One region of the Citricoccus muralis genome, then DNA from elsewhere that is predicted to be linked to it. Evidence: riboswitches for the same ligand, from Rfam matches in the RefSeq annotation. Region 1 holds a riboswitch; each other region holds the start of a gene.
What was found. Region 1 has a riboswitch for S-adenosylmethionine ahead of P8192_RS11960 (flavin reductase family protein). Riboswitches for the same ligand answer to the same signal wherever they lie in the genome.
Positions count from the first base shown of each region.

Region 2: another riboswitch for S-adenosylmethionine. It lies ahead of P8192_RS02545 (acyl-CoA dehydrogenase family protein); the one in region 1 lies ahead of P8192_RS11960 (flavin reductase family protein).
Region 3: another riboswitch for S-adenosylmethionine. It lies ahead of P8192_RS03120 (monooxygenase); the one in region 1 lies ahead of P8192_RS11960 (flavin reductase family protein).
Region 4: another riboswitch for S-adenosylmethionine. It lies ahead of P8192_RS00500 (NtaA/DmoA family FMN-dependent monooxygenase); the one in region 1 lies ahead of P8192_RS11960 (flavin reductase family protein).

Region 1 covers NZ_CP121252.1:2,607,065-2,609,260, forward strand. Annotated here, with positions in the region: gene hisD (histidinol dehydrogenase) at 1-970, shown strand, start outside; SAM riboswitch class IV at 1,085-1,198, shown strand; gene P8192_RS11960 (flavin reductase family protein) at 1,243-1,809, shown strand; gene P8192_RS11965 (RNA-binding S4 domain-containing protein) at 1,828-2,196, shown strand, end outside.
Region 2 covers NZ_CP121252.1:561,248-563,443, forward strand. Annotated here, with positions in the region: gene P8192_RS02540 (helix-turn-helix transcriptional regulator) at 1-657, opposite strand, end outside; SAM riboswitch class I at 923-1,028, shown strand; gene P8192_RS02545 (acyl-CoA dehydrogenase family protein) at 1,040-2,196, shown strand, end outside.
Region 3 covers NZ_CP121252.1:676,108-678,303, reverse strand. Annotated here, with positions in the region: gene P8192_RS03120 (monooxygenase) at 1-886, opposite strand, end outside; SAM riboswitch class IV at 901-1,016, opposite strand; gene P8192_RS03115 (hypothetical protein) at 1,154-1,948, shown strand; gene P8192_RS03110 (type I restriction endonuclease) at 2,041-2,196, opposite strand, start outside.
Region 4 covers NZ_CP121252.1:105,925-108,120, reverse strand. Annotated here, with positions in the region: gene P8192_RS00510 (peptidylprolyl isomerase) at 1-119, opposite strand, end outside; gene P8192_RS00505 (hypothetical protein) at 291-1,013, shown strand; SAM riboswitch class I at 1,161-1,270, shown strand; gene P8192_RS00500 (NtaA/DmoA family FMN-dependent monooxygenase) at 1,283-2,196, shown strand, end outside.

The sequences.
Region 1 (2,196 bases):
CGGTGAGGGTGCCGTGGTGGAGAACCACTGGTTGCCGGTGGGACGCGTGGGCCTCTACGTGCCCGGCGGCCGAGCCGTATACCCGTCCTCAGTGGTGATGAATGTGGTGCCCGCCCAGGCTGCCGGGGTGTCTTCGCTGGCGGTGACCTCCCCGCCGCAGCGCGATCACCACGGTGACCCGCACCCGGTGGTGCTCGCTGCCTGTGCCCTGTTGGGAGTCGACGAAGTGTATGCCGCCGGCGGCGCCCAGGCCATCGCCATGCTCGCCTACGGTGTGGAAGGCTGCCCGGGCGTAGACATCATTACCGGGCCCGGCAATGTGTATGTGGCCGCCGCAAAACGGGCCGTGTTGGGCACGGTGGGCATCGACGCCGAGGCCGGTCCCTCCGAGATTGCGGTACTGGCCGATGATTCCGCGAACCCCGCTTGGGTGGCCGCGGACCTGATCAGCCAGTCCGAGCACGACCCGATGGCCGCTTCGGTCCTCATCACGAATTCCGCCGAACTGGCCGATCAGGTGGTCGCTGAAATCGAGGCCCAGGTGCCCGGCGCCACCCTCGAGCAGCAGATCCGGCAGGCACTCACCGGCCCGCAGTCCCGGGTGCTCATCGTGGACGATCTGGATACCGGCATCGCCGTCGCCAATGCCTATGCTTCCGAGCACCTGGAAATCCACACCCACGACAACGAGGCGGTGCTGGCGAACATCAGCAACGCCGGCGCCGTATTCGTCGGCCCGTACTCCCCGGTGCCTTTGGGGGACTATTCCTCCGGGTCCAACCACGTGCTGCCCACCTCCGGCTCAGCACGATTCTCCTCGGGCCTGAACACGGTCAGTTTCCTGCGGTTGCAGCAACGCATCCGGTATCAGGAGACCGGCCTGAAGGAGTTGCAGCGCGGAATTGTTGCGCTGGCTCACTCCGAGGGGCTGCACGCCCACGGCGACGCCATCGACATCCGCTTCGACTGATGTCTGCGCAAGCGTCCACGAACGTCGCCAGATGACGTTGCCCCGTCATCTAGGGACATAGTGGCGCAGACGACGTTGACCCTGTCGCCTCATCGCACCTATTCTGAACATCAGAATCACGAGTTCCAGTGCGTAGCCCTGGCTAACGGGACGGCAACCCTCTTCGCGTAGTGGGGTGCTCCAGGTGATGATTCGGCCACCGGGTCCACCGGCCGGCAAGTACCGCGTCTCCGCCGCCCACGGTTGCGGAAGCGCCTTCCAGAAAGGCTGATATGTCTGCTGTGACCTTTGCCCAGAAGAACGACACCACCGACTTCCCCGAGACCCGCGTCGGACTCTCTGATGACGTCTCCGCCCTGAGCCTGCGCCAGGCGTTCTCCCAGTTCCCCTCCGGGGTGGCCGCACTCGCCGGCTACGCGGGCGGAGTCAAGGAGGGCCTGGCCGCCTCGTCCTTCACTGTGGGCGTGTCCCTGGATCCGCCGCTGGTGGCCTTCGCCGTGCAGAACACCTCCCGCACCTGGCCGCGACTGCGTCACGCCGAGCGCATCGGCGTCTCGATTCTGGGCGAATCCCAGACCGGGGTGTGCACCCAGCTGGCCTCCAAGAACGGTGACCGCTTCGAGGGCCAGAACCTGCAGGTCTCCGAACAGGGTGCCGTGTTCTTCGATGACGCCGCCCTGTGGTTGGAAACCTCCGTGTACGCCGAGCTACCCGCTGGCGACCACCACATGGTGTTGCTCCAGGTGCACGGGGTCTCCGCCGGAACCGACGCCGCCGAGCCGCTGGTATTCCACCGCTCCGCGTTCCGAAACCTCCGCACAGCCGAAGGCAATGAGTAAGCGGGTACCCTGGATCGTATGACCCGCACCCGTCTCGACGCTTGGCTGTGGGCGGTGCGTATGTATAAGACCCGCTCCGCCGCCACGGCGGCAGTCAAAGGCGGTCACGTGAAGGTCAACGACGCTCCAGCCAAGCCCGCCCAACCGGTCAACATCGGCGATACGGTGCGGTTGCGTCAGCCCGGCCGAGAGCGGATTCTCGAGGTCACCGGTCTGATCGCCAAGCGGGTGGGAGCCCCGGTGGCCGTGCAGCATTATCGGGATCACTCGCCCGAGCCGATCCCGCGGCACCTGCTCGCTGTACCCCGTCGGGACCGCGGCGCCGGGCGTCCCACCAAGAAGGAGCGCCGTCAGCTCGACGAGCTCCGCGGACGCGACGCACACCAG
Region 2 (2,196 bases), 1.1 Mb from region 1:
GTGCAGGGTGCGTTCCATGAGCTCGACGGTGAGGTCCTCGGCCGTTTGAGAGTCCAGGTCGGGGCGCTTGAAGGCTCCCAGGATGAGTCGGGCCATCTCTAGGGCGCTCTGACATTCGGGGCTACCCTGTGCCGCGCTTGCGGAGAAGTTCACGGTGCGCGGCTGGCGCAAATCTGCGCCTCGGGAGATCTGGGTGAAGGTGCTCTTGGGCAGGGTGAGGACGAGTTCGTGAACTCCGACGCTGAATCCGCGCAGAAACGGGGAGTCGGCATCGCAGAGTAGGGCCTGACCCCGGTGCAGGACATGCGTGCCCTGGTCGCTATGGAAGAACGATTCGCCGTCGAGGCAGAGGAAGAGCGCGACGTCCTCGGTAGGGTGTGCGGTGATTGTCGATTGGGAGCGCTCGACGACTTGCGGCGAGCCGCGGACGTGGGCGAACCGCAAGGTGGGAAGGTGTAGATTCCGTTCCTCGGCGCGCAGGGGACTGTCGTCCAGGGTGCGAATATCGAGGCCGATCAGGGCATTCGTGTTGTGCGCCTCCCAGAACTCGATGCGCTCGCGGTGCGGGATCCGTTCGGTGGTGAAAGAAGCGAATGCGGGCGCGGTCGGGTGGGGCGTCGTTGCCGCGTCGTCGGCAGGCATGGTGTCGTCGGTCATCACGTGCCCCTTCTGGATCAGGAAGTCTCGCCGGTGCGGTGAGCGAGACCCTGCCCACCATGTGATGTAAATCACAGATGCTCTCTCCAGTCTAGGTACTGCCCGCAGAGCGCAGAAGGACGGAATTCGTCTCGATCCGGACGCGCCGAGTATCAATACGGCACCAGATGCGGGTCATGCGGGGTCACACAAGGGTGCTTTCGGCCCCGAGGCGCGCGGTCCGGGTTGCTTCGCGGCCGGGCAGTCGTGGTTAAATGTGTCACGAAACCCATCCAGAGCGACTGAGAGATCTGGCTCCACGACGTCGCAGCAACCACCCGACCTCGGGGAATCCGAGACCGGGACGGTGCTACCGCCAGAACCGATGGAAAGGAGCATCCTCGTGTCTGTCATTTCTGCCACTTCCGCCCCCACCGCCTCCGTCTCCGCGACGCCGCGATTGGAAGAACTGGAACCGCCGCAGCTTCCATCCGGATCGGACTACCCCAGCCTCTCAGCCCACTTCGCCCCACTTTTCGAACGCATCGCCGCCGGGGCGCGAGACCGCGACCTGCATCGCGAGTTGCCCTTCGCCGAGATCGCCGCGCTCAACCGAGTCGGATTCGCCTTGTTGCGGGTACCCCGCGAGCACGGGGGAGTCGGTGCCAGTGTGCGCACCTACATCCGGCTGCTCATCGACCTGGCGGCCGCCGATTCCAACGTGGCCCATCAATACCGCTCCCACGCCGGATTTGTGGAGTCGCTGCGCTTCCTCGACGACGATCGTTCCCGCCACTGGTATGCCCAGCTGCGCGCCGGCGCCACCGTGGGCAACGCGTCCACCGAGAAGGGCGGCAATGCCCTGGGCACCCTGAATACGGTGCTCACCCAGCGCTCGGGCGGCGCCGACCAGGATGCGACGTGGGTGCTCGACGGCGAGAAGTTCTACGCCACCGGCTCCCTGTTCGCCACCCACACCCGCGTCTCGGCCAGCCTGACCGGACCCGGTGGTGACGTCACCGGTGAACGCTCCTTCGCTGTCGTGCCCACCACGGCGGCCGGGGTGGAGCTCGAGGACGACTGGAACGGCTTCGGCCAGAAGCTCACCGCCACCGGCACCGCCCGCTTCCACGAGGTCGAGGTGGAGCCCCTGGCGGTGCTGCCGCGGCGGATCGGCACGCCGGAAGCGGTCTTCGAGGCCTCGTTCTTCCAGCTGGTGCTGCTCGCCGTGCTGGCCGGCATCGCCCGCGCCGTGCGCGAGGAGACAGCAACCGGGGTGCGCGAACGCAAGCGCACCTTCAACACCGGTCTGGGGCTGCCCTACCGCGAGGATCCGCTGATCCAGGAGGCCACGGGTAACATCGCGGCCACCGCCTTCGCCGTGGAAGCCACCGTGCTGCACGCCGCCGGCACCTTCGACGATGCCCTGGCCGAGGCTGCGCGCACTGGCGCCGACCGCCACGACCACAGCGGAGCGGTGCCCGCCGAGTTCTACACCGCCGAACTGGCCATCCAGCAGGCGCAGATCACCGTGCCGGAGCAGACCATCCGGGTCGCCTC
Region 3 (2,196 bases), 1.2 Mb from region 1:
CGGGCGTCTCCGCCGTCGCGTGATCGTAGGTCCGACGCCGCTTCTGCACGAACCGGGTGATCTCGCGCAGTGCTGCCGCACCAATCCCGGCTTGAGTGGCGGTCAGCACGATCCACAGCACCGTGTAGGCCAGCACCCCGGTGGGCACGTTGAACTCCTGCAACCGGTCGGCCTGCACCGGAACCCCGCGGAACGTGGTGGTGCCGGATGCGGTGAGCCGCTGGCCGAACCCGTTCCAGTCATCCACCCGTTGTACCCCGCGGTCATGCGCATCCACGACGACAAACAGCGGGCCCTCGTCCTCGCGCCCGGGACGCGTGGCCGACACCAGCAGGTAGTCGGCGAACAGCGCGCCGGTGGAGTAGAACTTGTCCCCGGAGATCTCCCCGATCTGGCTCGTGCCGGTGGCCACCGCTGACTGCGAGGTGTCGGCGTCGACGTCGGAAAACAGCACCGGCGCCTTGCCTGCCGTCGGCGGCAACTCCACCAGCGCGTTGCCGAAGATCTTGCCCGCGGCCACCTCGGCCAGCCACCATTGAGACACCGAGCCCTGGGACTCGTTCTCGTGCTGTTCGGTGAACATGAAGTGCCCGTGCAGGGCTTGCGGCAGGTTGGAATCCGCCGCAGCAAGCTCGATCAGCAGCTCTGCCAGCTGCTGCAGGCTCGCCCCGATTCCGCCGTACTCCCGACCCAGCCGCACCCGGGTGAACCCGGAATCGCGCAATAACTCGATCGCGTCGAAAGCCAGCTCATGGTCCAGTTCCCGTTGCTGCGCCCCGGCCCGGATCAGGGCGAATACCGGATTGAAGTGCTGGGCCAGCTGCTCGCTGGTGGGCCCGTGCTCGGCGGTGGCTTCTTTCAACTGGGCAAACGTCGACGTCGACATGGGGAGGGTCCTTTCCTACGTACTTGCCCGGGACGGTCGTACCGCGGGCCGAATCCTCACCTGGAGCACCCCACTACGGCGAGAGGGTTGCCGTCCGGTCAGCCAGGGCTTCGCACCGGATCTCGTGATTCTCTGGTCCCGAACCTAGCCGGGCCCGCGCGACGTCGACAACCTTTTCGGCCCAGATCGCGCACGCTGGGACACATTCCGTCACCCTCGCGGCTTCAGCTGTTCCCGGCGTCGCGGCACACACCCTAAGCTGAGACCATGACTTTCTCGGAGATCGCCACCACCGCCGCCGTGTCCGCTTTCAGCCTCGTTGACCCTCGAGATCTCGACGACGAAACCCGCCGCTACTACCAGGCCGGATCGGCCCTCACCTCGGTGCTCGCACTCAGCACCAGCAACCCCACCCTGCGCTCCACGCCGGCCCTGCTACGTTGGGGCATCAAGGCCGGAGCCGACGCCGTCGGCTGGTGGGCCGCCGATGGCCGCTTCGATCACTGGGACACCGCCGTGCACGAATGGATCGAGTCCAAGGGCTCGGAGCACCCACGTTGGTGGATCGCCGCCGGGGCCGCCGCCACCATGGTCGGCACCTTCGCCCTGGACCGCGCGCTCAGCCGCTGGGAATCCCGCGCGGCTTGGGAACGCGAGCTCGAGGAGACCGAGGAAGAAGACCTTTTCGAACCGCTGCATCCGCGCGTCCGCGAGGTGCTGGAGTTACTGGCCCCCGAGGAGCTGATCCAGTCCGAAGACGTCCAGGAACAAATCAATTCAGCCACGCAGCTCGCGTTCGAGCCCACCTATGACAGCGTGGTGTTCCACGTGCCGGAGGAATCGACCCGGCTCGTCCCGTTCCAGCAGACTTGGTGCGTGGCCGGGGTGTTCCAGCGCAATGGGGTGGAGCATGAGATCCGGTTGATGATCAACGACGGACTGCTGGGCGAACTCGTCATTTACGCCGACGACGACGCCGAGGTCGCGTTCTCCAGCCTGAACGAGTGGCCCGCGCCGAGCGAGATCACCCTGATGATCGAGTCCCCCACCCCGGTGTCCTGACTCATTTTCCATAGACGATCATGGCTGCGGACACTCGATGGTGTTCGCAGCCATGACCTAATTTAGAGAAGAAAGTACACCCGGCGGAGCTGTTACAGACTCTCGAGAATTTGTTTGGTTGTGGTCCTCAGTGAATCAGCAAACTGATAGATATCGACCAAACCGTTGATGGGGTGCCTGGTTTCGCGGCGTTCCTCGTCAAAAGTGCCGATGTACTTTTGGGAACGATTGAAGTGGAGCCGCGCTAT
Region 4 (2,196 bases), 630 kb from region 1:
TCACCCGTGGCCAGGCCGATGAAGTTCTGGACGGTCTTCGGCGCGTGGTTGCCGAACAGGTCCACGACGATGTCGCCCTGGTTGGTATGGACGGTTGCCTGATGCGTTGCGATAGTCATAGACGTATTCTCGCATTAGAGCCGCAATCCTCGCTTCCGTCGATCGGCGGGGCGTGGACAATTCGCGCTGAGCCGAATCTTGATACCCCACACTGGCGCTCAGCCGTGGAATCGCCACGTGACTCTGGCGTACTGTGGGAGAAACGCACGTCGATCCCCGGAGGTAATCAGATGGGAAAGCGCAAGGCTGAGAAAATCGCCAAGAAGCAGGCCAAGGCTGCAGAAAAGAAGCTGAACGCGTCTGTGGAGCAGGCCAAGTCATGGGCTGCCCCCAAGGTGGAGTCCGCGCTGGCGTGGACCGAAGAGCACCTGGGCGATAGCCTCGACCGCGCCGAGAAGGTCGCTTACTCCGCGGTGGACAAGGCCGGACCGAAGGCCAAGAGCGCCCTGGCGAACCTCACCGACGCCCTGGACTCAGCACGCCACAAGGTGCAGGACGAGTACGTCCCCACCGCAGCCGGCCAGCTCGCCGGTGCCGCCTCGAAGACGTCGAAGGCGCTGCACGACGCCGACGTCCCGAAGCCGGTCTCCGAGCTGCTGACCAAGGTCACCGGCGACAAGAAGGCCGCCAAGAAGCTACAGAAGGCTGCCGAGAAGTACGCCAAGTCGGCCGAGAAGTCGCTGAAGAAGCAGGCTCAGTCCGGCGGCGGCAAGAAGTGGCTCGTGGTCGGCGTCGTCGTGGCTGCAGGTGGTGCCGCCTACGCCGTCTACCAGCTGACCAAGCCGGTGGAGGATCCGTGGAAGAACCCCACCCCGCAGCCGCTGAAGACCAACACCCCTGCCACCCCGCAGGCTTCCCAGCCAGCGGCGACGACCGAGGCGATCATTACCGACGACACCGAGGGTGGCGCTGAGGAGCAGGTCGACGCACCGGCACCGAAGCCCGCCAGCTGATCACCACAGCTACACCAGACAGCCCGCCGATCCGCCAGGGTCGGCGGGCTGTGCTGTGTGATGGGCGCGGTGTGCGTGACAGAACGTGACTCGGATTGCTCGTCGTCGTTTGTCCCAGAATGCGTCCCCGGCGTACGGTGAAAGCAGAAACCATCCAGAGCGACCGAGAGATCTGGCTCGTTGACGTCGCAGCAACCGTCCCATCCCGGGTTTCCCCCGCGGTCTGGACACGGTGCTACCGCCAGAACCGATGGAATTGAGGAGTCTCCATGGCCGCACAGCGCCGTCCACTCATCCTGTCCGCCTTCCTGATGAACACCACCAGCCACATCATCGGCGGCGCGTGGCGTCGGGAGGAATCCCAGCAGCACCGGTTCAATGAGCTTGGCCTGTGGGTGGATCTGGTGCGCGATCTGGAGGACGCCGGTTTCGACATCGCGTTCTTCGCCGATGTGGTGGGCCTCTACGGCGACTACGAGGGCGGCTGGGCCTCGCACCTGCGCAAGGGCCTGCAGATTCCCTCGAATGACCCGCTGGTGTTGATTTCCGCGTTGGCGGCGACCACCCGGCGCATCGGCCTGGCCATGACCTCCTCGGTCATCCAGGCCCACCCCTTTACCTTCGCCCGGCAGCTCTCCACCCTGGATCACCTCTCCGGCGGACGCGTGGGCTGGAATGTGGTGACCTCCGCTCTGGAGAACTCGCACCGCAATTTCGGCGGCGCCGAGCTGACCAGCCACGGTGACCGCTACAACCTGGCCGAAGAGTACCTCGACGTCGCCTATAAGCTGTGGGAAGGCTCCTGGGACGACGGCGCGCTGCTGCAGGACAAGACCGTGGAGCATTCCCGCGGGCGTGGGCTGCACGCCGATCCGGCCAAGGTGGCGAAAATCCATCACGCCTCCGAGAACTACCGGATCGAAGGGCCCCACCTCTCGGCTCCCTCGCCGCAGCGCACCCCGTTCCTGTTCCAGGCCGGCTCCTCGCCCCGCGGTCAGGAAGTGGCCGCCCGACACGCCGAGGCCACCTTCTCGATGGCCCCGCGCCGCGACATCGCCGCCGCCCACGCGGCCGAGGTGCGCCGTCGTGCCGTGGAATTCGGACGCGATCCCCAGGACGTGAAGTTCATCCAGGGGCTCTCCTTCGTGGTCGGCTCCACGGAAGCGGAGGCACAACAGAAGGC